One region of the Dorea formicigenerans genome, then DNA from elsewhere that is predicted to be linked to it. Evidence: riboswitches for the same ligand, from Rfam matches in the RefSeq annotation. Region 1 holds a riboswitch; the other holds the start of a gene.
The links. Region 1 has a riboswitch for FMN ahead of NQ560_RS03420 (ECF transporter S component). Riboswitches for the same ligand answer to the same signal wherever they lie in the genome.
Positions count from the first base shown of each region.

Region 1 (15,351 bases):
CCAGCGAAAATACATAATTCTCTGTAATCACCAGCACGTCCGCATAAATTCTTATGTATCTGGATTTCTTAATTCGCAATTCAAATAGAATTTCCCAGTCATCAAACTTTACATCTGCATCACTAAGATCTGCAAACAGATTCTTCATCACCTCATAAGAATCCCGAAATGAATGGAATAGTCCTCTTGTATCGTTAAGATTCCGTCCAATCTTCCTGCAGCCTTCCGTCAACATCTGAAACCATTCATCCTCAGTAAGTTCCAGAAACTCAGCTACTGTTCCATAATATCCACTATAATCACCCAGCCCCACGTGTGGTCTGCTCTGCCTGATTAGTCCGTACCACTCATAATTCTCATTACGGTAGCACAAATCCTTCATATAAGGCGAATTATAAAGATAATGATTCACTGTGCTTCTGTCTTTATTCAGTTTCTTAGCAATCTCCCGTGCTTTAATTCCATCGCCAGAGGCAATCAGGGCATAAATGTCCCGTTCAATGATATCCATAACTAAAAGCTTGTCCTCCAAAGTGGTATCACATTAATAACAGGCTCTTCATACGGGTGAACTGCTTTTACCACTTCGATTGTCTTATCAACATTTTCTGTGTATACTGTAACCTCTACTTTCAGCTCCGGCTCACAACTGATTTCTCCGTTCGTCCCTATATATGGATTACAGCCGTCAAGCGGACGCCAGTAGCCCGTCACCGGACTCACAGACATACAGGAATCATAATTGCCGATGTGTCCCGCATCAACCTCCTGGAGAGCTTTCTGTAAAACTTCCAGGTGAGATGGCGGAAGGAAGATTTCTAATTTACAATACTTAAAGTCCATGGAAATACCTCTTTTCACATTATAATCTATTCCCATTGTATCACAATAGTAGTACCTCGTCTTCTATATTACACATGTAATCTTCCGCCCAATTTCAAAAGGATTTTATCTAATCCTCCATATATTCTCTATAATCTACTTCACTTGCGAATAACATATATCTTCCTTGCACTAATCCCATGTAACCTTCTGATGTTGCATAACCTTTCATCTTCTGCTTCCTCCTTGAACATAATCTGTAATTTATATAGTTTCCATTGTTTCTTTGCTTTCTTATAGTTATAGTTTACAGATTTAGGTGTCCTATAAAAATGACAGGTTGACGTATAAAAATCTTTATGATATTCTTATTTCGCTAATCTGATTCCATTTATCAGATTAGTGATAACATTTATAAATTACATATTCTAAAAACTACAGTGTGGACTTTTTCAGTTCAACTTTTTTTCGCCGCACAATTATAGGCTTTTTATAATTGTACGGCTTTTTGTATGTCCGAAATAATTTGCTTAACACATTTTTAAGGAGGAAATCTTTATGAATGATACATTTATGAAAGAAAAGCCGATTCTGCCACTTTTGACTTCTATGGCACTTCCCATGGTCATTTCAATGTTGGTGAACTCGCTTTATAATATTGTAGATAGTTTTTTCGTAGCTCAGATCAATGAGCAGGCAATGGCTGCCCTGTCACTGGTTTTTCCGGTACAGAACTTTGTGAATGCAACTGCCATTGGATTTGGCGTTGGAATCAACGCTATGATCGCATTCCATCTTGGAGCTGGCAATAAAGAAAATGCAAATGCTTCCGCAACTCACGGAATGATTCTTTCAGTGATACATGGATTTCTTGCTCTGATCATCAGCATTGCAATTATGCCAACATTTTTAGGAGCATTTACGAAAGATGAAAATGTTATAAAACTTGGATTAGAATATTCCAGAATTGTATTTTTGTTCGCGCCAGTGATTATGATCAGTTTGGCTTTTGAGAAAATATTTCAGGCTGTAGGACGAATGAATGAGACGATGTTTGCACTTTTATGCGGCTGTATTTCCAATATCATACTGGATCCGCTACTGATTTTCGGAATTGGATTCTTCCCAAAACTCGGAATTAAAGGTGCTGCGCTTGCAACCGGCATCGGACAGATTATTACTGTAATTGTTTATCTAATCTATTATGTGAAGAAGCCACTTCCGGTAAAGCTAAAAAAATCTTGTCTGCCCCTTCAGCGATCCTTGGATTTTAGGCTCTACACAATTGGCATACCAGCCATTTTAAACCTGGCTCTGCCTTCATTTTTAGTATCATTTCTTAATGGTGTTCTCTCCGCCTACTCCGACATTTACGTCGTAGTGCTTGGGATTTACTACAAATTGCAGACGTTCCTTTATCTTCCGGCAAGTGGAATTGTCCAGGGAATGCGTCCAGTCATTGGTTACAACTATGGTGCCGGAGAAATGGATCGAGTAAGAAAAATTTTCCGTCTGGCACTGCTTATGTGTGGTGGAATCATGGCAGGCGGAACACTTCTGTGTCTGTTTTTTGCAAATGATCTTATCGGAATGTTCACTACGAATCCTGAAACAATTCAGGCGGGCGGTCTTGCACTTCGCATTATCAGCTCCGGATTTATTGTTTCCAGTATCTCCGTTACTGCTTCCGGCGCACTGGAAGGCCTCGGAAAAGGGGTACAATCACTGCTCATTTCTCTGATGCGTTATGTAGTTATCATTATGCCGGCGGCATTTATTTTAAGCCGTATCAGGGGTGCTGTCGGAGTATGGAATGCATTCTGGATCACAGAACTTATCAGCGCAATAGCTTCTGTGTGGATCTATAGAAAAAGTCTGAAACACTAAATTGGGGACACCCTTAATCGTTGATGGGGACGTTACACTTTTGCAAAGTGCTACGTCCCCATCTTACTATTTTATATTGATATAAGATTCAATCAACTCTACTGTCTTCTCGAATCCAAGTTTTCCGCTGTTGATGCACAGGTCATAATTTTCTGCATCATCCCAGCTTCTTCCTGTGTGATAATGATAGAAGTCTGAACGGTATTTGTTGGTTCGTTCGATGTATTTCTCCATCTCTTTTTCGCTCATGCTGACACGCTCTAATGCGGATTTCATCTGGAAATCGTGATCTGCATGAACGTATACGCTGATCATATCCGGATCGTCTTTTAAGACAAAGTCAGCGCATCGTCCGATCAATACGCAAGAACCTTCTGCTGCGTATTTTTTAATGATCTCAGCTTCGTAGTTAAAGAGATTCTGATCTGATGTAAATTCTTTGCTTTCCGGTGGAAGGAGTTCTCCGCTATATACGTTGGTGGATAGCAGGAATTTCGGTAACCTTTTCAGGCGTTCATCTCGTGCATTGAACATACTCTCATTAATACCACTTTCCTCGGAGGCACGCTGCAGGATTTCTCTGCTGTAGCATGGAATTCCGAGTTTTTCTGCCAGCATGTACCCGATGGTCTTTCCACCGCTTCCATACTGTCTGTTGATTGTTATTACTACTCTTTTCATAGCAATTCCCCCAATCTTTTTCTGTTACTTACATTTTAAATGTAACATCTCATTTATGCAAGTCTTGCTCTAACAAGCCTCAATCTGAAACTCATAGAAGAAAACATTACTCTTCCCTGAACTTCTACACATTTGCCATCTACTCACCAAGATATGCCTTCTTAACTGCATCGTCGTTCATCAGCTCTTTTGCATCTCCGCTAAGCAGGATCTTGCCTGTCTCCAGTACATAGGCGCGGTCTGCGATTTCCAAAGCTTTCTTCGCATTCTGCTCTACGAGAAGTACTGTCGTTCCCGTTTTTCTTACTTCTTTGATAATGTCAAAGATCTCGTTTACAAAGATTGGTGATAGTCCCATAGAAGGCTCGTCCATGACAATCAGTTTCGGTTTTGACATAAGCGCCCGTCCCATTGCCAGCATCTGCTGCTCGCCACCGGAGAGTGTTCCGGCTCTCTGGTCTTTTCTTTCTTTCAAACGAGGGAATCTCTCATAGACCATAGCAAGCGTCTGTTCAATCTCCTCTTTGTCTTTTCTTGTGTATGCACCCATTTTCAGATTCTGGTATACGCTCAGATCTGCAAATACACGACGTCCTTCCGGTACGTGTGCGACTCCCATGTATACAATTTTGTGAGCAGGTACTTTTGTAATATCCTGTCCCTCAAATGTTACAGTTCCTTTCTTTGACGGAAGAAGACCTGTAATTGTATGAAGTGTGGTTGTCTTTCCGGCTCCATTTGCTCCGATAAGAGCCACAACTTCTCCTTGGTTTACTTCAAACGAAATGCCTTTGATTGCCTGGATCATTCCGTAATATACTTCCAAATCCTTTACTTCAAGCATTGCCATATTCTTATTTCCTCCTGTCTGGCTTTTCTTTACGTTTGTTTCCGGTTCTCTTATTCATCTCCAAGATATGCAGAAATAACTTCAGGGTTATTCAACACATCTGCTGTTTTTCCCTGTGCCAGTACCTGACCGAAATTCAGAACTGTCAGTTCTTCGCAAATTCCGGATACCAGTTTCATGTCATGCTCGATCAGAAGTATTGTCATTCCAAAATGTTCTCTCACGAACTGGATTGTCTCCATCAGTTCTCCCGTCTCATTCGGGTTCATACCTGCGGCAGGCTCGTCCAGAAGAAGAAGCTTCGGCTCTGTTGCCATAGCACGGGCAATCTCCAGCTTTCTCTGCTTACCATATGGAAGGTTCGTTGCCAGCACATCTGCTTCACCGTCAAGATCAAAAACCTTCAAGATTTCCATAGCCTTCTCATCCATGGCTTTCTCTACTTTTTTGTATTTTGGAAGCCGTAAGATTCCTTCCAATGTAGAATATTTATAGTGATTGTGAAGTCCGACTTTTACATTATCAAGTACTGATAACTGCTTAAACAGACGGATATTCTGAAATGTTCTTGCAATACCTGCTTTGTTGATGTCAATCGTCTTCTTACCGGTAATATCCTCGCCATCCAGTTTGATAATTCCCTCATTTGGCTTATACACACCTGTCAGAAGGTTGAATACCGTTGTTTTACCGGCTCCGTTCGGTCCGATCAGTCCGTAAAGTTCCCCTTTTTCGATCTGCATTTCAAACCCGTCTACTGCACGCAGTCCTCCGAAGGAAATGGACAGATTTTTTACATCTAATAATGCCATCTTATGCTTCCTCCTTTACTGCTTTTTTCTGTTTGAATTTTGCCAAATGTTTTTCTCTCCACTCAATTGCTTTCGGAGCCCAGTTAAAGAGCATCATGACAATCAGTACAATTGCGTAGATCAACATACGGTAATTGGACAGTCCACGCAGAAGTTCCGGAAGCAGTGTCAGGATTGCTGCTGCAATAATAGAACCTCTCACACTTCCAATTCCTCCCAGAACAACAAATACAAGAATCATGATAGACATGTTGTAACCAAAGTTCTGTGGTGTTGCCATCAGCGATGACAGATTATGTGAGTAAAGGACTCCAGCCATTCCTGCAATTGCTGCAGACAGAGAAAATGCAATCAGTTTATATTTTGTTATATTGATCCCTATGGATTCTGCTGCAATACGGTCATCACGAATCGCCATGATCGCGCGTCCGGTTCTGGAGCTGATCAGATTCAGAACAATGACAAGTGTGATCAGAATTAATATAAATCCGATAGTAAATGTACTGTCTTTCGGTGTTCCGCTGATTCCCTGTGGTCCGTTCAGAAGAATCTTTCCATCCGGCTCCATGTTCAAAGACACGGAATCCTTCATTGAAAAATGGAATCCTTTAGAATCTTTGCCAATATAAAAGACATTAATTACATTTTTAATAATCTCGCCAAACGCCAGTGTTACAATTGCCAGGTAATCTCCATTCAGACGAAGTACCGGAATTCCAATTAGGATTCCGAAAATTCCTGCGCACACTGCTCCGATCAGAAGAGCAATCATGAATCTTAAAAGATCCGGCTCAATGACACCTTTCATGCATTTAGAGAAAAATGCACTTGTAAATGCTCCGATACACATGAATCCGGCATGTCCAAGGCTCAGTTCTCCAAGAAAACCTACGACCAGGTTCAGAGAAATTGCCAAAATGATGTAAGTACAGATTGGTACAAGTAATCCTGTAAATAAGCTAGACAGGCTTCCACTTGTAACAAGTACCTGGATTACTGCGTAAACTACGATTACCATAAGATATGTAATCATGTTGTTTTTTGTTGTTTTATTCATATTCTTTAACATTCCTGCCACCTACACTTTCTCCTGGATATTCTTACCAAGAATTCCAGTAGGTTTTACAAGAAGTACCACGATCAGAACTGCAAATACGATTGCATCTGCAAGCTGTGAAGAAATGTATGCTTTTCCGAGAATCTCAATGATTCCAAGAATAATTCCTCCTATCAGCGCTCCCGGTACAGAACCGATTCCACCAAATACGGCTGCTACGAACGCCTTGATACCAGGCATGGAACCTGTGTAAGGTGTCAGGCTTGGGTATGCAGAGCAAAGCAGTACACCAGCGATTGCAGCAAGTGCGGATCCGATTGCAAATGTCATGGAAATAGTCTTATTTACATTAATTCCCATAAGCTGTGCTGCACCTTTGTCCTCGGATACGGCTAACATTGCCTGACCTGCTTTTGTCTTATTAATAAACAGCATCAGACCTGCCATAATAACAATACATAGTACAATTGTCAGGATGGTTGTTCCTGTAATTGTAAGCTTTCCACCTGCCAGTTTCAAGTTCGGCAATTTGATGACTTCTGGAAATGATTTCGTATTAGAACCAAAAATCAGAAGTGCCAGGTTCTGAAGCAGGTAGCTGACACCGATTGCTGTAATCAGAACTGCCAGTGGAGATGCCGCATTACGAAGCGGGCGATAAGCAACTCCTTCAATTACAACTCCAAAAATTGTGCAGGCGATCGTCGCAATAATGATTGCAACAATTGGATTCAGACCTGCGCCTGTCACACAAGTCAATACGATATATGCTCCGACCATAATAACGTCACCGTGGGCGAAGTTCAACATCTTAGCAATACCGTATACCATGGTATAGCCAAGAGCGATGATCGCATATACACTTCCAAGGCTGATACCATTAATGAGATAAGATATAAAACTCATTTTTCTTCTCCTTCCTTTAACTAAAATTTTTACCTCTCAATTATAATGATGTTGGGGGCAAAAGCCCCAACTATGATGCAATATGTGAGAAAGGCTGCCACAGCAATTCTGTAGCAGCCGCTTATCACTATTTTAACTTATCGGGCTGAATTAGTCCATGGATACATATGCACCATTTTCAATCTTAACACCCTTAGGTGCCTTGTTCGGCTCACCGTTCTTCTCCCATGTGATTCCGTCTACACCTGTCAGACCGTCAATCTTGATCTTTGTCATAGCGTCCATCAATTTGTCGCACATCTCTGAGTAATCCATATCCGGTGTTACATCAGCTTCCTCTGCTGCAGCTTTGATAGCGTAAATTGCATCATATGCATCTGCTGCAAACTGAATTGGTGTATTGCCGTATTTATCTTCATATGCTTTTGTGAATGTCTGAGTCTTCTCATCCTGTGCATCAGATGCATAAGGTGTCAGAAGCATCGTTCCCTCTGCAAGAGATTTATCAAATCCCTCTACACCAAGGATTCCGTCAAGTCCATCACATCCAAAGAATGTCGGATGATAATCTAACTTAGCTGCCTGCTGTAAGATAGCAGATGCTTCCTGATAGTAGATTGGAAGGAATACAAGATCAGCTCCTGATGACTGTGCCTTCTTTAACTGTACAGAAAAGTCTGTCTTATTATCTGCTGTAAATGCTTCTGCTGCTACAACATCAAGGCCTTCTTTCTTAGCCTCTGCTGCGAAGTTTGTGTAAATTCCATTAGAATATACATCGGAGCTGTTATAAATAACTGCTATCTTTGTTGCAAGTTTGTTCTTTGCAATGTACTCTGCAGATTTTGTTCCCTGTTCAGGATCTGAGAAGCAAAGACGGAATACGTTGTCGTGATCCTGAACGCTCTCTACTGCTGTTCCGGAAGGTGTGATCTGGAACATGTGATCACTGTCTGTCTCAGATGCTACTGCTGTACAAGAACCAGATGTTACAGTTCCCATAAGAATCTGCATACCCCAGTCTTTCAGAGTATTGTAAGCATTCACAGCTTTCTCTGCATCTGCCTGATCATCTTCTGTCTTGAACTCAACCTGCTTACCATTGATTCCACCATTTTTATTAATCTCTTCTACAGCAAGCTTTGCACCGTTGTCTACTGCTTCACCATATGCTGCTGCATCTCCTGTCATCGGTCCGATTCCACCAATTTTAAATACATCTGATTTTGAATCTGAGCTTCCGCTCTTAGAACCACAGCCTGCCATCATGCTGACTGCCAGTGCTGATACTAATACAGCACTTACAACTTTTTTAAATTTCATAATTCCTAGCCTCCAACTCTGTTTTTGTATTGACCTTATAATATCTCCTTCTTTTCCGTCTGTCAATGAAAATTTTAGATTTCACTCTGTTTTTTTATCAGTACAATCTTTTTTTCATAATAGAAAATACAATTTCTTAATTTCAAGAATGCCCCGGCATTCTTGCTGCGAGGTGCGCGTCATGCAATTGCATGACATACTTCTACTGCGCACCTCTGCAAGTCTACACTCCGTTTCGGTCGGCGCAAAACCATTGTCCACCGGACAATGTGCGCCCTGCCGGAGGCTATATCAGCTGGGGGATTGACTCCCACCACTGATACCAGCTTGTTTCTCACCACCTATAGAGGCGGAGTCATCTCCCAACTGATATAAAAAATAACAGGTAAACATATCGCTTTCAATGTCATATTTAAACCCTGACATTGAGTGCCATATATCCACCTGCTATTTTTTAATATTTTCCTTCTATATAATGATGTTGGATTTCAGGAATATTATCTCATTTTCAGAATTGGACTGATCTTCTTGTAAATCAGAAGTACCACAACAGATACCATTGCACCTTTCAAAAGGTTAAATGGTGCTACTGCAAATACGACAAATGTAAGTAAATTCGTAATATGACCATTTACTGCTGTTCCCATTCCTACCAGCGCATCGATTGGCATGCTAAATGCTTTTGCATAAGCCGGAAGTAATACATATGCATTTAAAAAGCAACCGATAAATGCCATAAATACAGTTCCTGCTGCCATTCCGATCATTGCACTTTTTCTGGAGTGTTTTGCTTTATAGATCCATGCTGCCGGAAGGATAAAGGCACAACCAATTGCAAAGTTGGCAATATCACCGACACCTGCTGTAGATGTTCCACTGATCAGAAGATGTAATACGATTTTAATAAGTTCGATCATTGCTCCTGCTGCCGGTCCCATTGCAAAGCAGCCGATCAGTGCCGGAACTTCGCTGAAATCAATCTTGTAAAATGCCGGTGCAAATGGAAGCGGTATTTCAAATGCCATTAAAATAACTGCAATTGCCCCCAGCATTCCCACCTGGGTAATGAATCTTACTTTTGACATACCTGCTGTGTTTGACTTGTTCTGTGTTGCTACATTTGTACTCATTTCTTTCTCTCCTTTTTATCTGCGGTGTGTCTGAGCTGTGCAAATGAAAACCTCAGGCACTGCCCTCTTTTATTTTAAGTAAGAAAGAATACTTCTTTTGGAACTATGCTTCTTTAGAATGTATCACTAAAAAAGGTCCACCGAACCTTTTTGTCGTATGCTTGACAACACAAAATCCCCCGACGCTTACGCTTCGGGGGACTGACATACATTCACCATAATTCTTCTCTCATCCAGACTTTACTGTCGGTTCCGGAATCTCACCAGATCAGCCACTGCATACACTTACACAGCGGGTCGCGGACTTTACCGCCGGTTGGGAATTACACCCTGCCCCGAAGAATCTCTCTTATCTGTATTTGATTATAATCCTCTGATTAGTCCTTTTCAAGGCTTTTTTCAAAAATCTTTTTACTGGAAGGACATCATCAGATCGTCCTGATGCACTGTCTCACCTGGTTTTACATAAATCTTGTCTACAACACCTTCGATCGTAGATACAACGATTGTCTCCATCTTCATAGCTTCCAGAGTAAGAAGCGGTGTATTGACTTTGACCGGATCTCCCTCTTTGACAAGAACATTTCCTACGATACCTGGGATATTTGCTCCAAGCTGTTTCGGATTGGACTTGCTTGCCTTAAGCTTACGATCTGTCTTGATCTCCAGTTTCTTATCCAGAATCTTAACGTTACGGATAGATCCATTTACCTGGAACATCAATGTACGGTATCCGTCCTCGTCCGGCTCGCTTGCTTCCAGATATTTGATCAGAAGTTCCTTTCCTTCGCCAATCTTCAAGTAAGTCTCCTCACCCTTTCTAAGGCCATAGAAGTATACGTGACTTTCCAATCTTGTAACATCATTGTAAATCTCAAAGTGTTCGCAATAGTCCTCATATACCTTCGGATACAGCGCATAGCTGACTGCTTTCTTGCACATATCTGCTTCTGAGCGATCCTCATAATGATATTTCTCGCACAGATCCTTCTTAATCTGATCCAGATCAACTGCCGGGAGAAGTGCACCTGGACGTTCTGTCAGTGGTTTAATATCTTTCAGGACAATCTTCTGCAGTTCCTTCGGGAATCCACCATACGGCTGTCCCATCATACCCTGGAAATAAGATACGACGGAATCCGGATAGGATAATCCGGCACCTTCTGTCAGAATATTATCTTTTGTCAGGCCATTCTTGTACATAAAGATAGCCAGATCACCGACTGCCTTGGAAGTTGGAGTTACTTTTACGATGTTTCCAAGCAGATCATTGGCGTCTTTGTAAAGTCCCTTGATTGCTTCAAAATCATCTGGTGATCCCATACTTGTTACCTGTGCAAGCAAGTTGGAGTACTGTCCTCCTGGAATCTCATATTTGTAAATCTCTGTGTTTGGAGATTTCATATCACTTTCAAATGGTGCATATACTTCACGCACACGGCTGTAGTAGTGACTTAATTCTGTCAGTTCCTCCGGCTTCAGGCCTGTGTCACGTCTTGTTCCACGAAGTGCCTCTGCTACTGCGTTCATAGACGGCTGACTGGTCAGTGATGACATAGACTCAATTGCCAGGTCGACAATATCTACGCCGGCTTCTGCCGCCATCATAACAGTACTTACACCATTTCCCGTGGAATCGTGTGTATGCAAATGTAATGGTACATGAAGTTCTCTCTTCAGTGTGCTGATCAGTTCTTTTGCTGCCAGCGGCTTCAGAAGTCCTGCCATATCCTTGATCGCAATAGAATGGCATCCTAAAGACTCCAGTTCTTTCGCCATCTTCACATAATAATCTAATGTATACTTTGTCTCGTTCGGACTTGTAATATCTCCTGTGTAGCAGATTGCACCTTCAACGATCTTTCCAGTCTTAAGTGCCTCCTCGATTGGCAGTTTCATAGTCTCGATCCAGTTCAGACTGTCAAAAATACGGAATACATCGATTCCATTCTCTGCTGAGATCTGAATGAACTCTTTTACAAGGTTGTCCGGATAGTTGCTGTATCCAACGGCATTGGACGCACGAAGCAACATCTGGATCAATGTGTTCGGCATACGCTCTCTTAAAGTTGTCAGACGTTTCCACGGTGACTCCTTCAGGAATCGGTACGCTGTATCAAACGTAGCACCTCCCCATGCCTCTACTGAAAATGCGTTCTGCATAAATGCATTTGTCGCATAAGCGGCACCGCACAGATCTTTGCTACGCATACGTGTTGCCACCAGTGACTGCTGCGCATCACGCATACTTGTATCTGTAACATAAAGCTTTTCTTCTTTTAAAATCTTCTGCATGTAGCCTTCTGCACCAAGTTTTAAAAATTCATCTCTTGCACCATAGACCGGTTTATCATGGTCAAATGTCGGCAGAATACGGTTGTCGAACTGTTTCTTCTTACCCATGTCAGAATTGATGATACGATCACCGATAAACTCAATGATCTTAGTCGCACGGTTCAGGCTGTGTGTCAGGCGGAATAACTCCGGTGTCTCCTCGATAAATGTTGTGTAACACTGACCGGACTGGAATGTCGGGTGGTTCAGCACATTGATCAGGAACGGAATATTTGTCTTAACTCCACGGATACGCATCTCCTGAAGGGCACGCTCGGATTTTCTCACTGCACCTGCAAAGGTACGGTCATGAGAAATAATCTTTACAAGCAGACTGTCATAGTGTGGTGATACAACGGCTCCGACATATGCACAGCCACCGTCCAGACGGATACCATTACCGGAACCGGAACGATATACTGTCATCTCACCTGTATCCGGCAGGAAGTTATTTGCCGGATCTTCAGAAGTAACACGAGTCTGAATAGAATATCCGTTACATGTAACATCTTCCTGCGATTTAATATGTATCTCCTCTGAATCAAGAGCATATCCTTCTGCAACCAGGATCTGAGCCTGCACGATATCAATTCCTGTCACCATCTCACTGACTGTATGCTCTACCTGAATACGAGGATTCATTTCAATAAAGTATGGATTGTTATCTCTGTCTACCAGAAACTCCAGTGTTCCTGCATTAACATATCCAACATTTTTACAAAGACGGATTGCTGCATCAAAAATCTTCTCTCTTGTCTCGTCTGGAATGGTAAATGCCGGCGCATACTCTACGACCTTCTGGTGACGTCTCTGCACAGAGCAGTCACGGTCGAACAGATGCACAACATTGCCGTAATTATCTCCGATCACCTGAACCTCAATATGCTTTGGTCCTTTCAGATATTTCTCAACGAAAATCATATCATCACCGAAAGCTTTTTTAGATTCATTTCTCGCCTCGTTGAATTCTTTTTCCAGATCAGCCGGATCATTGACAATACGCATACCACGTCCGCCACCACCGTTGGAAGCTTTCAGCATAATCGGATATCCGACCATGTCTGCGATCTTCGCTGCCTCTTCATAAGACTTCATCGCGTGATCTACTCCAGGAATGATTGGTACATCTGCTGCAATGGCAATCTGTTTGGAAGAAATCTTATCTCCCATTGCTCTCATAATATCACTGGAAGGTCCAATAAATGTAATGCCATTCTGTTCACATGCATCTACAAACTCCGGATTCTCTGACAGGAACCCATATCCAGGATGGATTGCATCTACGCCTGCATTCAGTGCGATCTTAATAATTGTATCAATATCAAGATATGCATCGATTGGTCCTTTATCAGGATTCAGGGGATAGGATTCGTCTGCTTTGGAACGGAAAAGAGCGTATCTGTCTTCCTTAGAATAAATGCTGACTGTCACAATTCCGAGCTCATTGAGTGCGCGGAATACTCGAATGGCGATTTCCCCACGGTTCGCCACCAGAACTTTCTTGAACTGTTTCATTGTCTTCTTCCTCTCTTTTTTTATTGGTTTGCAATTAGCCTTTTTCTCTCTAATCCCACGGGCAATTACAACTTGACCGAAAAGTCGCATGATAGTTCATCTGCCCCACACGGATTACATGCACTTTTGATTTAGTTTACAGGATTTTTCTGAGAAATGCAAGATAAAAATATGACAACTTCATTTTCCGACAATAGTTAAGAAAATAACAATGAAATTTGCAAGATTTCAAATTGCAAATTTCATTTTAACCTCTTTTTTCCCTTTTTTCTTGTCTATAACAGATAAAAATTGCATCAAAACTTTTCTTTTCCATGATTCACACTTTTTTAACAATCTAAACACAAATCGAAAACATTTTTTCATTATTATATAGACATCAGCAAGAGAGAGGCTGAGATATAAATAACAATTTTCTTTTTCATACTTTTTCCTTTGAGAGTCTTCCGGTGGGAGGGCTCTTTTTATTTTGGAAATTTAATTTATTCTTCTGACATTGACGCCCCTGTTTTTTCCCTGCCACTTATAAATCATGAGATAAACCTTATAGTCGAGTTCGTCTTGTGCGGTGACGAATGGCTCTTCTCTTAGTACCTCGGACTTGATTCCCTGCTGATAAAGTTCTGCCTGCTCTTTTTTTGCCTGACTGATAAGTTTCTGATGTCTTTCATCAGCTTCTTTTCCGAAACTCCGGTTTGGATAGTTTGCGGCTTCTTGTTTGAGTTTTTCTGTCAGAAGTTCTATGAAGCGTACATGTTTTGTCTGATGTAATTTTACAGCTATGTAACGACTCATTCTCATACCATGATGTTTCCGGTAATATTTTAATAACTTTATCATGCTTTTATCGTCTGCTTCTTCTGCGAATTCTTCCATGACTGTGATTGCCTCTTCTGACGGCTGCCACGGATTATCTTTTGGTACAATATATTGATCCGGCACCGCCGGGTAACAGCAGTAATTGAGTGGCGGGAACTGTTCTAACATTGCCAGTTTCTGTTCTGTCGGTGTGCAGAATTCCGGTCCCAGATATTCTAATTTGTCCCGTAAAATTGCAATGCGATATTCCAGTTGTCTTAAGTATTCGTACCCTTCCACCCAGAAATGTCCGATTTCTCCATAATTGTATAAATGTACTTCCACTGACAGCGACTGGTAAAAGAGCGTTACAACGGAATCGTCCTGATGTACCACAAGCACATATTCTCCATTTTCATAGGTAACTGATGCATCCAGTGGTCCTTCATAATCGTCCTGATAAATTCCGGTCATTCGCGCACCGTGAAATACAAGAAAGCTTTCCACTGCATCGTTCATCATATAAACCAGTTTATACTCTGGCAGAAGTAATTCGAACTGATCTTGTTCCAAAAGTTCTTCCAACATCTCCAAAGCTCTCTCCTGACTGATCTGGTACGCCTGATTTTCCACATTTTCTTTATTCTTTTGCTCTGCTTTCCACACATTTTCTGTGCTTTTCTCTGTTTCCAATTATCTCTCTCCTTCATTGGCATCTTCCATCACAACTTTCGTTTCTCTGATCATGCCTTCCGGCAGTTCCTGATACTCCACCCTCAAGACTGCCTGTGCCCAGTTCAGACTGATCTGAGGCTGTTTATTTTTCTCACGTCCGGCTCTCTCGATTTCTTCCAGAAGTTCTTTTAGCACTTCTTTGGTCAGATAACCGCCTCGCCAGTGAAAGGTCAGCACGCGTCCTTTTTTCGCTGCCTGAAGCGACCGCTTGTATACATCTTCTATCTTTGTAAATGACAGTTTCTTTTCTTTATAATAGAAGTGTCCGCCCTCGTTGCATGCTGGAGCCGGATACAACAGTGGTTCGTGATCCCGGAAAATGTTTTTATCATCCAGGTTAAAATAATCGTACCTGAAATCCATCTGTTCTGCTTTTCTGGCTTTGTTCTTTCCCGATGTGTTGCGTGGAGTTTTGTTTTCCGGTTTCTGATTTTCTTTTTTCTCATAATTGCCAAGCGTATTGTCAAATGTTACGTCCAGGTGATAATACTGTCCGTCAAT
Region 1 is NZ_CP102279.1:673,298-688,648, reverse strand. Features, by position in the region: gene NQ560_RS03465 (winged helix-turn-helix transcriptional regulator) at 1-511, opposite strand, end outside; gene NQ560_RS03460 (YqfO family protein) at 514-843, opposite strand; gene NQ560_RS03455 (MATE family efflux transporter) at 1,381-2,709, shown strand; gene NQ560_RS03450 (cytidylate kinase-like family protein) at 2,776-3,390, opposite strand; gene NQ560_RS03445 (ABC transporter ATP-binding protein) at 3,530-4,240, opposite strand; gene NQ560_RS03440 (ABC transporter ATP-binding protein) at 4,291-5,052, opposite strand; gene NQ560_RS03435 (branched-chain amino acid ABC transporter permease) at 5,054-6,121, opposite strand; gene NQ560_RS03430 (branched-chain amino acid ABC transporter permease) at 6,131-7,015, opposite strand; gene NQ560_RS03425 (ABC transporter substrate-binding protein) at 7,166-8,338, opposite strand; gene NQ560_RS03420 (ECF transporter S component) at 8,836-9,468, opposite strand; FMN riboswitch at 9,686-9,815, opposite strand; gene NQ560_RS03415 (pyruvate carboxylase) at 9,880-13,317, opposite strand; gene NQ560_RS03410 (DUF3878 family protein) at 13,795-14,808, opposite strand; gene NQ560_RS03405 (transglutaminase domain-containing protein) at 14,809-15,351, opposite strand, start outside.

Region 2 (15,351 bases), 160 kb from region 1:
ATTTGCGAGAACTATATGGGACACTATATTTTCTTCACTCCTTCTTATTATGAAAAAGTGTATGGTGAGAATTCGGAATATAACAGTATTTTCTTTGCAGGACAAAAAGGAGATACGCAGGAAGACTATAACAAGATTGGTGAAGACATTCTGACTCAGGACGGAGCGCTTAGCGTCAGCTATATGCGTGATATTGAAAAACAGTTGGACGATATGCTAAAAAGTCTGAATCTGGTTATTGTAGTACTGATCATTTCTGCAGGAATGCTTGCATTTGTCGTACTATATAACCTTAATACTGTTAATATCACGGAGCGGCAGAGGGAACTGGCGACCTTGAAAGTACTAGGATTTTATGATCTGGAAGTGGCAGAACACGTATATCGTGAAAATGTACTTTTGACATTCATCGGAGCGGCGGTAGGAGTGGTGCTTGGAAAATTCCTGCATGCCTTTATCATTGATACGGTGGAAGTAGACACAGCCATGTTCGGAAGAAATATTAACTTTTCAAGTTACATGTACAGTCTGCTATTTACAATTCTGTTTTCATTGATCGTAAATGGAATTATGTATTTTAAATTGAAGAAGATTGATATGGTAGAATCACTCAAGAGTATTGAATAAATGGAATTGAAGCCAAGATGTAAGAAAAACTCCTTCCATGGATAAACTGTGGAAGGAGTTTTTATAATCATATATCAAAACTATTCCATATCAAAATCAAGCTCCTGACTGGCAAAGAATTTCTGGACATATTCGTCCCAGGCTTTTTCTACGCTTTTATCCATGGTAAATGTATTCATGGAAGTCCCGGTGATGCATTGAAGTGCCAGTCCGTCATAGCGGAAATTAAGATACAGTCCCTGGATTTCCGCAGGGCGGTAGGTCAGATCATGCTCAGTGAGAAAGGATTCGAACTGATCTTTTGCTAGAGATAATATGAATTTGAAATTTAACGGAGTTTTCTTTCCACGGATTACCTGGAAGAAAAAATCGCGCACTTCTCCCCAGGTGGAATACTCCTTTTCAAAAGCTTCATCAAAAAAGTCTTTATGGATTCTACCATCTACCTGGAAACGGTTAAAAGTAGTTACTTCTCCCTCAATCAGGGAAAAAGTATCAAATGTTGGTTTTAAAAGCAGGTGGGACATACAGACCTTTGCTTTCAGATTAAGAACGATCATAGTGAAAACCTCTCTGGATAATTATTAGAGATATTATAGCATAATTTTTGTAGCATTATAATTCTAATTTTTAAAAAAGCCTTTCAATAAATTTTAAATCGAGTATAATATATTTCTATATGACATAGACTTGGGGAAGGCATAATGCCGTTTGCGGATATGTGCTGGCTGAAAATAAGCGCAGATTTGCAAAAGATATACAGAAACAATGAGGTAAGAGAGGAAAAAACTTGGGGAAAAAGACAATAGAAGAAAATACGATCACGGAGGGGATTATCTGGAAGCAGCTTCTGATATTTTTCTTCCCGATCATGCTGGGAACTTTAATCCAACAATTATATACAACCGTGGATACGATTATCGTCGGACGTTTTGTGGGGAAAGCGGCATTAGCCAGCGTAGGCGGTCCGGCGGCTGTTTTATCAACGATTGTTGTTACATTTTTTAATGGACTGGCAAATGGAGCGGCAGTTGTCATTGCGCAGTATTACGGAGCGAAAGACAAAGGAAGACTGCATACAGGACTTCATACTGCATATTTATTTTCCATTGTGGTCAGCCTCGTAATATCTGTAGTGGGAGCAGTGCTGACACCATGGCTGCTTAAGATCATGAACACTCCACAGGATATGATGGCATCATCAACTACATATTTACGCATTTATTTTATGGGAATCTTATTTACGCTGGTCTATAATATGGGAGCGGCAATCATGAGAGCAGTCGGAGATTCCAAAAGACCGCTTCTTTATCTGGTGGTCTGTTGTGTACTGAATATAGGTCTGGATATATTCATGGTAGTTATATTAAAAATGGGAATTGCAGGAGCAGCACTGGCAACCGTATTTTCCCAGTGTGTCAGCGCATTTCTTGTGACCTGGTCTTTGACAAAAGACTATGATTCTATGAAACTACAATTCAGAGAACTTCGCATGGAAGCATGTGTTCTAAAAAGAGAGTTGAAAATCGGTATACCGGGAGCTCTGCAGGCATGCGCTTATGGAGTGACCAATGTAGTCATTCAGGCATCAATCAATAGCTTTGGAACGGATACTGCAGCAGGATGGGCGGCTTATGGAAAATTAGATTTGATTTTCTGGACAGTATCCAGTGCACTGGGAGCTGCGGTCACAACATTTGTCGGACAGAATTATGGCGCAGGTAAGTGGGACCGGGTATATAAGAGTATCCGGGTAAACATTGGTATTTCTTATGTATTTACAGGTATGATCATCTTTACATTGTATGCATTTTGTGAGCCAATGTATCACATGTTCACAACGGATCCGAAGGTGATCGACATAGGTGTGTATATGCTCCGGTTTCTGGTGCCGAGTTATCTGCTCAGCATTCTGCTTGAAAACCTGGACGGTGGACTTCGCGGAGTCGGAGATGTACTGTGGCCTACGATATTTACATTTGGAGGATTGTTTTTAATACGACTCCCGTGGGTTATGATTCTGACTCCGATTTATCATAAGGTGGAGATTTTGCTGATCAGTTATCCTATTGCATGGGGAGGAACACTTCTATTCGTAATACCGTATTATTTCTGGAAGAAGAAAAAGTGTTTTAACAAAATATGCAGTGAAAAATAAAACGAAATTTATGGATTTTTGCGAAATAATTCTCAAAAGTCAAAAAATTCTTTACAAATAAGCAATAAAGTATTATTATACAAAAAAAGATAGAAATCTTCAGGGCAGGGTGAGATTCCCTACCGGCGGTAAAGCCCGCGAGCCGAGAGGCATGATTCGGTGAGATTCCGAAGCCGACAGTATAGTCTGGATGAGAGAAGAAGACGGTACATATAGTTTTAGTTATGAATGCGGTATCGAGGCTCTGAGATGGTAGACCATTTCAGAGCTTATTTACTTTCGCAGATAATTAGTCATGAAGTTGTGATTAAAGTACCAGTGAACAAAACCCCTGTAGATCATCTGCAGGGGTTTTGTTCTAAGATAAAAAGAAAGAAGGAATGTATGTGACAGACCAGGATTATATGAAACGTGCAATAGAACTTGCAAAAAAAGGAGAAGGATGGACGAATCCTAATCCGATGGTCGGAGCGGTCATCGTAAAGGATGGACGTATTATCGGCGAAGGCTATCATGCCAGATGCGGAGAGTTGCATGCGGAACGAAATGCAATTGCTTCTCTCACTGAATCAGCCGAAGGGGCAACGCTGTACGTTACATTGGAACCATGTTGTCATTATGGAAAGACGCCGCCGTGTACGGAAGCAATTTTAGAGCAGAAGATAAAAAAAGTAGTGATTGGATCCAGAGACCCAAATCCGAAAGTGGCAGGAAAGGGAGCGAAGATATTAAGAGATGCCGGTGTAGCGGTTGTGGAAGATTTTATGAGAGACAAATGTGATGAATTAAATCCAATATTTTTTCATTATATAACGACCAAAACACCGTATGTAGTTATGAAGTATGCAATGACGTTGGATGGAAAAATTGCAACAAAGACAGGAGCTTCAAAATGGATCACCCAAGAAGCCGCACGCAGAGAAGTACAGTATATGCGTCATCGGTATATGGGAATCATGGTCGGGATAGGAACGGTACTTGCTGATGATCCAATGCTGAATGTCCGGGTAGAAGGGCTTAAAAGTCCGGTCAGGATTATCTGTGACAGTAAGTTAAGAATTCCACTGGACAGCCAGATTGTAAAAAGTGCGAGGGAGTACCGGACGATTGTAGCCTATGCAGATCTGGAGAATGTAGAGAAGAAAAAAGAAATTTTGCAGACAATGGGAGTGGAAATCGTATTTTGTCCGGATATGAAAAAACATGTTAATCTGAAGCATTTGATGGAGTATCTGGGAAAAGAAAATATCGACAGCATTTTACTGGAAGGTGGAGGAACTTTAAATGACAGTGCATTACGGGCCGGAGTTGTCCAGGAGGTGCAGGCATTTATTGCACCAAAAATCTTTGGCGGAGCAGGAAGCCGGACTCCGGTGGATGGAATTGGGATAGAGCTTCCGTCTCAGGCAGCGGTACTAAAGTTCAAAGATATCTGCCAGATTGGAGAAGACCTAAAAATTACCTGTCAGGTCTTAAGAAAAGAACAGGAGGAATTATGTTTACAGGAATTGTAGAAGAAGTGGGAAAAGTCCGTTATATTCAGTTGAATGGGAATTCAGGGGTATTGGCGGTGAAGGCAGCAAAAGTACTGGAAGGTACGAAAATCGGAGACAGTATTGCGGTAAATGGAGTATGTCTGACAGTCACTTCCCTGCAGCCTGACGGATTTACGGCAGATGTCATGGCAGAGACGATCAGAAGGAGCAGTCTTGGAAATTGTAAGATTGGAAGTTATGTAAATCTTGAACGGGCAATGGCAGCGGATGGAAGATTCGGAGGCCATATTGTGAGCGGTCATATTGACGGAACAGGAGTTATCAGGTCAATGATCCAAGAGGAAAATGCAGTCTGGGTATCCATTAAAACTTCACAGCGGATATTAGATCTGATCGTGGAAAAGGGGTCTGTCTGCATCGATGGAATCAGCCTGACGGTTGCGAAGGTAGATGATGAAGGGTTTCAGGTATCAGTCATTCCACATACAGGGGAAGAGACGATACTTCTGAAAAAAGCATCCGGAGATCTTGTGAATCTGGAAAATGACATAATCGGAAAATATGTAGAAAAATTAATGGGGATTGGAAAAAAAGAAGAGTCCAAATTGGAACATGAGAAAAAGACAGGAATTACAATGGAGTTTCTGGAAGAATTTGGATTTTAAATATACAGCAACAGAAAAAGAATAACGGAGGAAGAACAGATGGAACAAAAGTATCAATATAATACAGTAGAAGAGGCAATCCGGGATTTACAAGATGGAAAGATCATTCTTGTTACAGATGACCCGGACAGAGAAAATGAAGGAGACATGATCTGTGCTGCTCAGTTTGCGACCCAGGAAAATATTAATTTTATGGCAACGCATGCAAAGGGACTGATCTGTACGCCGATGAGTGCAGAACTGGCAGCAAAGCTTAATTTTCCACAGATGGTTTCAGAAAATACCGATAATCATGAAACAGCATTTACGGTATCGATTGATCACGTAGATACAACAACCGGTATATCGGCAGCAGAACGTGCATATACAATGATGAAATGTGTGGATGATACATCAAGACCAGAAGATTTCAGAAGACCGGGCCATGTATTCCCGCTGGTGGCAAAAAAAGGCGGTGTACTTGTGCGTAACGGTCACACAGAAGCAACGACAGATCTTGTAAGACTGGCGGGGCTGAAAGAATGTGGCGTATGTTGTGAAATCATGAAAGAAGACGGAACGATGATGCGTACATCAGAACTCTGGGAGCTGGCTCATAAGTATCATCTTACATTTATCACAATCAAAGATTTGCAGGATTATTTAAGAATTCATGAAAAGCATGTAAAAGAAGAGGCGGTGGCAGATCTTCCAACACAGTATGGAGAATTTAAGATTCATGGATATGTGAATGACATTACAGGAGAGCATCATCTTGCTTTGGTAAAAGGAGAAATCGGGGAGGGAGAAAATGTACTTTGCAGAGTCCATTCAGAATGCCTGACCGGAGATGCTTTTGGTTCTCTTCGCTGTGACTGCGGATTGCAGCTTCAGACGGCAATGCGCCAGGTGGAGGAAGAGGGAAGAGGAATCATTCTCTACATGAGACAGGAGGGAAGAGGAATCGGACTGATCAATAAAATCAAAGCATATGAACTTCAGGAACGTGGATATGATACAGTCGAGGCGAATGTTCAACTGGGATTTGCCCCAGATCTCAGAGAGTACTGGGTCGGAGCTCAGATTTTATCAGACCTGGGCGTGAAATCCTTAAGACTTCTTACCAATAACCCGGATAAAGTCTATGGGCTTCAGGATTTCGGACTGGAAATTAAGGAAAGAGTACCATTAGAGATCCAGCCACAAAAATATGATCTGAATTATATGAAAACAAAACAGGAAAAAATGGGACACATTTTCAAAGAAATACAATTATAAAAAAGAATGCAGGAGGAAGAAGAACATGAAACAGATTCAGGTAATTGAAGGAAAAGTAGTAGCACCAGAGGGAATGAAAGTCGGAATCGTAGCAGCCAGATTTAATGAAATTATTGTCAATAAGTTATTAGGCGGAGCTGTTGACGGACTTGTGAGACATGGTGTAGAAGAAGAAAATATTACAGCAGCATGGGTGCCGGGAGCATTTGAAATACCAATCACAGCGCAGAAAATGGCGCAGTCAGGAAAGTACGATGCAGTCATCTGCGTAGGTGCAGTTATTCGTGGAGATACATCTCATTATGATCTGGTATGTAACGAGTCAGCAAAAGGAATTGCACAGATCGAGCTTGCAACAGGTATTCCTGTTTTATTTGGAATCATTACAACAGAAAATATTGAACAGGCAATTGCACGTGCCGGAAGTAAAGCTGGAAATAAAGGTTATGATTGTGCGTTATCAGCAATTGAGATGGTGAATCTGATAAAACAGTTATAAAATTTGACTTTTATTCTTATACAAAGTAAAATAAACTATGTATGTCTTTTTAAAGATGTACATAGTTTATTTGTTTATTGGAGAATGAAAATGTTTGAAAAGAATAAAGAAAAAATGAAGGAAAAAATGGAGCCGGATAAAGTGCTTCGTTTTGCGATTGTTGCGGTAATCCTCTTGTTTTTGATCGGTGCGCTGATTATTGGAACACGAATGATGAATCCGCGAGTGGATGCAACAGAAGGAGTAAAGAAACTGACAGAACTGGAAGATGCCAATGTTCAGAAGATTGATGCCAAGATTCAGGAATTAGAGCAGACAGAAGCAGATGAGGCGGCAGCGTGGAAAGCAAAGTCTGCAAAAGAAAAAATGGATGGCTGCATTGTGCTTGGCGACAGTACTGCACTTGGCTTCAGACAGAATGACATCTTGAGTAAGTCGCAGGTGAAGTCAAAGGATGGAGCAACGGTCAGCGATGCGGAAGGTTCCGGATTAAATGAGCTTTTGACAGCCGTAACAGAAGCAGAGACTGCACCACAGAAGCTTATCCTCTGTATCGGAAGAGGAGATGTAGCAGTCAGTGGAGAGACAGCGGATGCATTTGCAGCGAATTACAAAAGCTTTGTTGAGCAGGTGAAAGCAGCATTGCCGGATACGAAAGTTTATGTATGCAGTATCCCGGCATACCTGTCACTGACAAGTACAGGTGATGAGACAGGTTCAGCCGATTCAGATACTGATTCAGATTCAGATACTGATTCAGATTCAGATGCTAAAGATACAACTGACAACTCGGATCTTAAGAGCAGTACAGATTCTAAGAGCAGCACAGATTCTAAGAGCAATAGTGATAGTGATACATCATCAGATGATAGTAGTTTGTCCAAGATGAGTACCGCGCTGGATGTAACTTCATACAATGAAGCTTTGAAGGCTCTTTGTAAGGAAGAAAAAGTGAAATATGTAGACACAACAGATCTTACGGACGCTTCTTATTATGGGGAGGACGGAAGTACAATGACAAAAGCCTATTATGAGGCTTGTATTAATAAAATTCTGGAGGCAGCGTTTAGAAATTATGTTATTCAATAGTATCGCATTTATATGTGTATTTTTACCAGTTATTTTCATATTGTATTATCTGCTTCCGGGAAAGATAAAAGACATTGCCCTGGTTGCAGGGGGAGCAGTTTTTTTTGCATGGGGAGCCCCGGTCAATCTGGTCGTTCTGGCATTTTTTATATTGTTTAATTATGCTGTAGGAATTCAGATGGAAGGCTACATGCGAAGAAGAAGGAGTACGGAGCAGTTATTTGCTGGAAGCATACTGATTAATATTATAGTATATGTGTTCTTTGCATTTATCGGACAACGCGTGGGCTTTATTTCGGAAGTGCCGGTCGGAATAGGAATCTGTATCTTACAGGTGCTTTCTTATCTGATTGAGATTCACCGGGGAAATGTAAAGGCTCAGAAAAGTATTCTGGATTTTGCTGTTTACATAGCAATGTTTCCGTTGTTCCTGGCAGGACCGGTCGTAAAATATCCGCAGATCCGAAAGGAATTAAAGACTCGCAAATTGTCCTGGGCAAAGGCTGGCGAAGGAATTGCTTTATTTGTATGTGGTTTTGCAAAGAAAGTTATCATTGCAGATTACCTGGCAGATTCATTCACCAAGATCATGTCTTTGAAGGCAGGCGAGTTGTCTGTGTTTGGTGCATGGCTGGGATGTGCAACCTTCATGTTCCAGATTTACTTTGCGTTCAGTGGATATTGTGATATGGCAGTGGGACTTTGCAGAATGCTTGGATTTGATGTGAAGAAAAATTTCCGCTATCCATATGTAGCACGTAACATAACAACATTTGTACGACGTTTTAACAGCTCTGTTTTTGCATGGTTCTGGGATTACATCTGTGAACCACTCTGGGGCGGCTGGCTTGGAACACTTGTATCCGGAATTCTGATGGGACTTTGGTATGCAGGTATGTGGAAGAATGCACCGTGGCAGGTAACGGTCACAGGTGGATTGCTCTGGGGTATCTACCTTGCATTCTGGCAGATCGTGGAGCGTTATGCATTGCCATTTTTAAAGAGATTACCACCTGTGCTTGGACAGATTTATACATGGTTTTTCACAGCGCTTGGCTGGGTATTTTTCTTCGGTAAGACACCGGCAGCGTCATTTGGTTATCTGAAAGTGATGTTTGGATTTGGCGGAGGCGATGTGGTTGGTATCATGGGAAGATATCTTTTCCTTGGAAATGTGCTCGTTCTTGTAGTGGCATTTCTTGCAAGTACACCACTTCCGAATCTTATCTGGAAGAAGATTCTGGTATTTGGAAAGAAAGATAAAAAAGAAAAGAATAAAAAACGTCTGGAGCGAGGCAGAAGTGCAGTATTTGTATTCGCAGCCGTGATTATGATCCTGTGTCTTGTGAATGTGACAGGAGCAGGAAGGACATTTTTCAAAGAGACGGTGAAAGATACCCAGGCGAAACTGGATACAGTTCTTGGAAGACGGGACGTGAACGGTGTGTACCGAGGAAAGAACCAGTATCTTCTGGCGGATATTAACAAGCTGGATGAAAAGAAGATTCAGGCAAATGTGGACGCGATTACAGCGCTTGCCGAGGATTATTCCGATGTGCCGATGTATATGGCACTGATTCCGGATGCTGCAAATGTATGGGCAGATAAGCTTCCTTCTTATGCTCCGGTGGAAGATCAGACAGTGCAGATTGCACAGATTCAGAGCATGCTTGGAGACAGTGTGAACTGGATTGATGCACAAGGTGTTCTAAATGCGAATAAAGATAAGGAAATTTATTACCACACAGATTCCCGCTGGACAACGCTTGGAGCTAGTCTTGTATGGCAGCAGATTGCTTCAGATCTGGGGCTTGACACTTCGAAAGCACCGGCTTTAAAACCTTATGTAGTGACCGGTGATTTCAGTGGAAATCTTTCCCGAACAAGTGGATTTGAAAGTGGATACCGTGAACCGATTTACGCATATTTAACGGAAAATGCTTCCGACAACACGCAGATGGTGGCAAGTTATGAGTCTGAGGGCATAAAGACAGCAGAGCTTTATGACCGTACAAAACTGGACGAACCTGATGCGTATGAAGTATTTCTCGGTGGAGATTATGATAAAATAGATATCCGCACGACAGCAGACAGCACGGACCGGCTGCTTCTGGTGAAGGATTCCTTTGCAGACTGTATGATTCCATTTTTAATTCCATATTACAGGGAGATCATCGTGGTAGATGCAGATTATTATCAGAAGCATGTGTCGGATCTGTTAGATAAGAATAAAATTACAAGTGTGCTGTTTTTGTACGATTGCAATAATTTTGTACAGGATGACAAGCTGAGTAGTATTTTGACAACGGATAAGGCAGAATAGGAACTGCAAAGTAATTGGAGTGTTAGTAAATGATAAGATTAAATAAATACCTCAGTGAGGCAGGTGTCTGCTCCAGAAGAGAGGCGGACCGTCTCATAGAGGCGGGACGTGTGACGGTGGATGGTGTACGGGCTGTACCGGGCATGAAAGTGTCAGAGGAGCAGAAAATCTGTGTCGGGAAAAAAGTGATCCAGGGTGCAGAACAGAAGGTTGTTCTGGCAGTCAACAAACCGGCAGGTATCGTGTGTACCGGGGATATGAAAGTGAAAAATAATATCATACGTTTCCTGCATTATCCGGTGCGCGTAACCTATGCAGGAAGACTGGATAAAGATTCGGAAGGCCTCCTTATTATGACAAATGATGGAGAACTGATCAACAGTATGATGCGGGCGAGATATCATCATGAAAAGGAATATCATGTCCGCGTGGATAAAGAAATTACTTCAGAATTTGTGCGGCAGATGTCAGAGGGTGTGCATATACAGGACGTGGAAAAGAATCTGGATGCGGTAACAAGACCATGTGAGGTAAAGCAGATTGGAAAGTACACATTTTCCATTATTCTGACACAGGGGCTGAACCGTCAGATCCGGAGAATGTGCGAAGCACTTGGATATAAAGTGACAAAGCTTGTAAGAATAAGAATTATGAATGTAGAACTGGGAAGCTTAAAGAGTGGAGCAGTGCGAAAAATAGAAGGACAGGAGTTAAAGAAGCTATATGAACAGGCAGGAACGCATGAAGGAACTGGTGGAGCTTTTGAATAAAGCATCAAAAGCATATTATCAAGACGCAGAAGAAATCATGAGCAACTATGAGTACGACAAGCTTTATGATGAACTTCAGGAATTGGAGCGTGAGCTAGGGATCACACTTTCCAACAGTCCGACGGTGCGAGTCGGATATGAAGTGGTCAGTGAACTCCCAAAAGAACGGCATGAAAGCCCAATGCTTTCTTTGGACAAGACGAAAGATGTAGAGGAATTAAAGAATTTTGTGGGAGATCAGAAGGCACTGATGTCCTGGAAAATGGACGGACTTACCATTGTTCTGACTTACCGGGGCGGACATCTTTTTAAGGCAGTCACTCGTGGAAATGGAGAAGTAGGCGAGGTCATCACAAACAATGCAAAAGTCTTTAAAAATGTACCGCTTCAGATCAGCTATCAAGGTGAGCTGATACTGCGCGGCGAAGCAGTGATCGGCTATAAAGATTTTGAGAAGATTAATGAACAGATTCAGGAAGCAGAAGCCAAATATAAAAATCCGCGTAATCTCTGCAGTGGTTCTGTACGCCAGCTGAACAGTGAGATTACAGCAAAAAGAAATGTAAAATTCTATGCATTTACACTGGTCAGTGCAAAAGATGTGGATTTCCACAATTCCAGAGCCTGTCAGATGGAATGGCTGAAAGAGCAGGGATTTGAAGTAGTAGAATACCACGAAGTAATAAGAGACACAGTAGAGGCGGAAGTTATTAAATTTTCAGAAAAAATTGCCGAGAACGATTTCCCGTCCGACGGACTTGTGTTAGTATATGATGATATAGCGTATGGAAGATCACTGGGGCGGACGTCTAAGTTTCCACGAGATTCATTTGCATTTAAATGGGCTGATGAGATTCGCCAGACAAAGCTTTTGGAGATTGAGTGGAGTCCATCTAGAACAGGACTCATCAATCCGGTCGCTATCTTTGAACCGGTGGAGCTGGAGGGAACGACAGTGAGCCGTGCTAGTGTCCACAACATCAGTATTATGGAAGAACTGGAACTTGGTGTGGGGGATGAGATTGAAGTTTATAAGGCTAATATGATCATTCCGCAGATTGCACAGAATCTGACAAGAAGTGGTGTGAAAGATATTCCAAAAGTCTGTCCGGTCTGTGGCGGCAAGACAGAGATTCGCCAGGTCAGCAATGCAAAAGCACTGTATTGTACCAATCCGGAATGTCAGGCAAAGCATGTCAAAGCATTTGCACTTTTTGCGAGCCGTGACGCTTTGAATATTGAAGGTTTGTCAGAGGCAACGCTGGAGAAGTTTATTGACCGTGGATTTATAAAGGAATTCACAGACATTTTCCATTTGGATAAATGGCAGGAAGAGATTCAGACTATGGAAGGTTTTGGAGAAAAATCCTACAAGAACCTGATCGCAAATGTGGAGAAAGCAAAAGTGACGACACTTCCGAAAGTAATCTATGCACTTGGAATTCCGGGAATTGGTCTTGCAAATGCGAAGGTCATCTGCAGAGAATTTTCCGGTGATGTGGATCGTATGATTCATGCTACTGCAGAAGAACTTGCAGAGATTCAGGGAGTAGGCGAAGTACTTGCCGGCGCATTTGTAACTTATTTTCAGGATGAGAAGCATGTAGAAAGCTTAAAGCGACTGATTGCAGAGCTTGAGATTCCAAAGGAAGAAGAATCAGAGAGTCAACAGATCTTTGCCGGAGTGAACTTTGTTATTACCGGAAGTGTGGAACATTTTGCAAACAGAGGAGAGGTCAAGGAACTGATTGAGAGCCTGGGAGGAAAAGTTACGGGATCTGTCACTTCCAAAACAAATTACCTAATCAATAATGATGTGACATCGACTTCATCAAAGAATAAAAAAGCAAACGAACTGGGAGTTCCGATTATTTCGGAGGAGCAGTTCATTAAGATGGTAGAGGAACAAAAGTAGGAAAGAAGGGAAAGAACCATGTCTGAACAGGATTATGTAGATACAATTGATAACAACGATAATAATAGCAATGACAATCATAACGATGATGAATATGAGAAAGTCTGCTTTGTCTGCCACAGACCAGAGAGTGTGGCTGGAAAGATGATCAATCTTCCGAACAATATGTGTGTGTGCAATGACTGTATGCAAAAGAGTTTTGATGCTATGAATAATATGAACTTCGGTGGTGCGATTGATTATAGCCAGCTTATGAATATGCCGGGAGTTCAGTTCTTAAATATTGATGATATGAGCCAGCAGATTCCAAAGCAGCAGCGCGTGAAGAAGAAAAAAGAAGGCGAGAAGGCAACGCCGCTCGTTGACATTCATAACCTTCCGGCACCGCATAAGATCAAGGCGAGCCTGGACGAGTATGTAGTCGGACAGGAATATGCCAAGAAAGTGATGTCTGTTGCTGTATACAACCATTACAAGCGTGTGGCAACGGATTCTATGGACGACATTGAGATTGAGAAATCTAACATGCTGATGATTGGACCTACAGGTTCCGGTAAGACTTATCTTGTCAAGACGCTGGCAAGAATTCTGGATGTGCCGCTTGCGATTACAGATGCTACATCTCTGACGGAAGCAGGTTATATTGGAGATGATATCGAAAGCGTTGTATCCAAGCTTCTGGCAGCAGCGGATAACGATGTGGAAAAAGCAGAACAGGGAATCATTTTTATTGATGAGATTGATAAGATTGCAAAAAAGAAAAATGCGAGTCAGCGTGATGTCAGTGGAGAGTCCGTACAGCAGGGAATGCTGAAGCTTTTAGAAGGAAGCGAAGTGGAAGTTCCGGTTGGAGCTAATAGTAAAAATGCGATGGTTCCGCTCACAACAGTCAATACAAAGAACATTTTATTTATCTGTGGAGGAGCATTTCCGGATCTGGACAGCATCATCAAAGAGAGACTTACAAAGCAGTCTGCAATTGGATTTGGCGCAGATCTGAAAGATAAATATGATCATGATAAGAAGATTCTTGAGAAGGTAACAACAGAAGATCTTAGAAACTTTGGTATGATCCCGGAGTTCCTGGGACGACTTCCGGTAGTCTTTACATTACAGGGACTCACAGAAGATATGTATGTGAAGATTCTGGAGGAGCCAAAGAATGCAATTCTGAAGCAGTATCAGAAACTTCTTGCACTGGATGAAGTGAAGCTCGATTTCACAGAAGGTGCATTACGTGCAATTGCGAAAAAGGCAATGGAGAAGGATACAGGAGCGAGAGCCCTTCGTGCGATTATCGAAGAATTTATGCTGGATATCATGTATGAAATCCCGAAAGATGACAGCATTGGTCAAGTGACGATTACACAGGAGTACATAGAAAATACTGGTGGTCCGATTATTACACTGAGAGGGCAGGAAGTGCCGAGATTAGAAAGTCAGGCATAGATAGTAAGGTAGTTATAAAAATATAGAAGATAATGCCCAATAATAAAATAAGAAAACATCTCATATACATATGAAAAGTATACGAGGTGTTTTCTTTTTTATGAATGATAGTTATGGAGAAATAAATACGTTGCTAAAGACACGAAAAAATACAAAAAACAATGTTTTAAAGGAGAGAGTGATAGCAACACAGCAGAAGGAGGAAGAGAAAGGAGATACTTCATGCCGTGAAAAAATCCTCTCTCAGGATTTTCGGGATTTTATTATCCCGAATTACCGGTTAGATCAGGAACTGGTCTATCCCAAGAGCCAGATTTGTGTGCAGAGCCTTGGCTTTGGCTATCGTGTAGCATATGTGGATCAAAGTCTAGGGGAAGAACTAAGCATTGCGGCTTATGGTTATAACAGCATTCCAAATTGCTATGCACTGTTGGATATGGAAGCTATGAATGAGACAGGAATCAGTGTGCTTCAGAATTACCCGGGTCTTAATCTTCGAGGAAAAGGAATTATGATTGGATTTTTGGATACAGGAATAGACTATGAAAATGAAATCTTTCGAAACATAGATGGAAGCAGTCGAATCACGGCGATATGGGATCAGACTGACCAGAACGGTCAGCCACCGGATACATTTACATATGGAAGTGAGTATACGAATAATCAGATTAATCAGGCACTGAAAAGTGACAATCCAAAGGAAATTGTGCCAGTAAGCGATGAAAATGGACATGGTACATTTTTAGCAAGTGTGGCAGCAGGTGGAGAAAATATCCAGGAAGGTTTTACCGGGGCGGCATCAGAGGCTGAAATTGCAGTAGTGAAGTTAAAAGAAGCGAAAGATTATCTGCGAAAATTTTATGGAATACGACAGAAGGCAGTGTGTTATCAGGAGACAGATATTGTGCAGGGACTTCGGTATCTGCATCTTCTGGCACTGAAAAAACAGAAGCCCCTTGTTATGTGTGTGGCTCTTGGAACGAATCTTGGCGGACATAATGGAATGTCCAGTTTGTCGCGGATTCTCGGAAGCTATTCCAGACTGGTAGATCGGTGCGTGGTTATCGGAGGAGGAAATGAGGCAAATGAACGACATCATTTTC
Region 2 is NZ_CP102279.1:835,702-851,052, forward strand. Features, by position in the region: gene NQ560_RS04265 (FtsX-like permease family protein) at 1-627, shown strand, start outside; gene NQ560_RS04270 (DUF5721 family protein) at 708-1,187, opposite strand; gene NQ560_RS04275 (MATE family efflux transporter) at 1,418-2,785, shown strand; FMN riboswitch at 2,877-2,991, shown strand; gene ribD (bifunctional diaminohydroxyphosphoribosylaminopyrimidine deaminase/5-amino-6-(5-phosphoribosylamino)uracil reductase RibD) at 3,172-4,299, shown strand; gene ribE (riboflavin synthase) at 4,281-4,946, shown strand; gene NQ560_RS04290 (bifunctional 3,4-dihydroxy-2-butanone-4-phosphate synthase/GTP cyclohydrolase II) at 4,986-6,203, shown strand; gene ribH (6,7-dimethyl-8-ribityllumazine synthase) at 6,229-6,702, shown strand; gene NQ560_RS04300 (SGNH/GDSL hydrolase family protein) at 6,793-7,791, shown strand; gene NQ560_RS04305 (DHHW family protein) at 7,778-10,114, shown strand; gene NQ560_RS04310 (pseudouridine synthase) at 10,144-10,884, shown strand; gene ligA (NAD-dependent DNA ligase LigA) at 10,838-12,799, shown strand; gene clpX (ATP-dependent Clp protease ATP-binding subunit ClpX) at 12,818-14,248, shown strand; gene NQ560_RS04325 (S8 family peptidase) at 14,349-15,351, shown strand, end outside.
Region 2: another riboswitch for FMN. It lies ahead of ribD (bifunctional diaminohydroxyphosphoribosylaminopyrimidine deaminase/5-amino-6-(5-phosphoribosylamino)uracil reductase RibD); the one in region 1 lies ahead of NQ560_RS03420 (ECF transporter S component).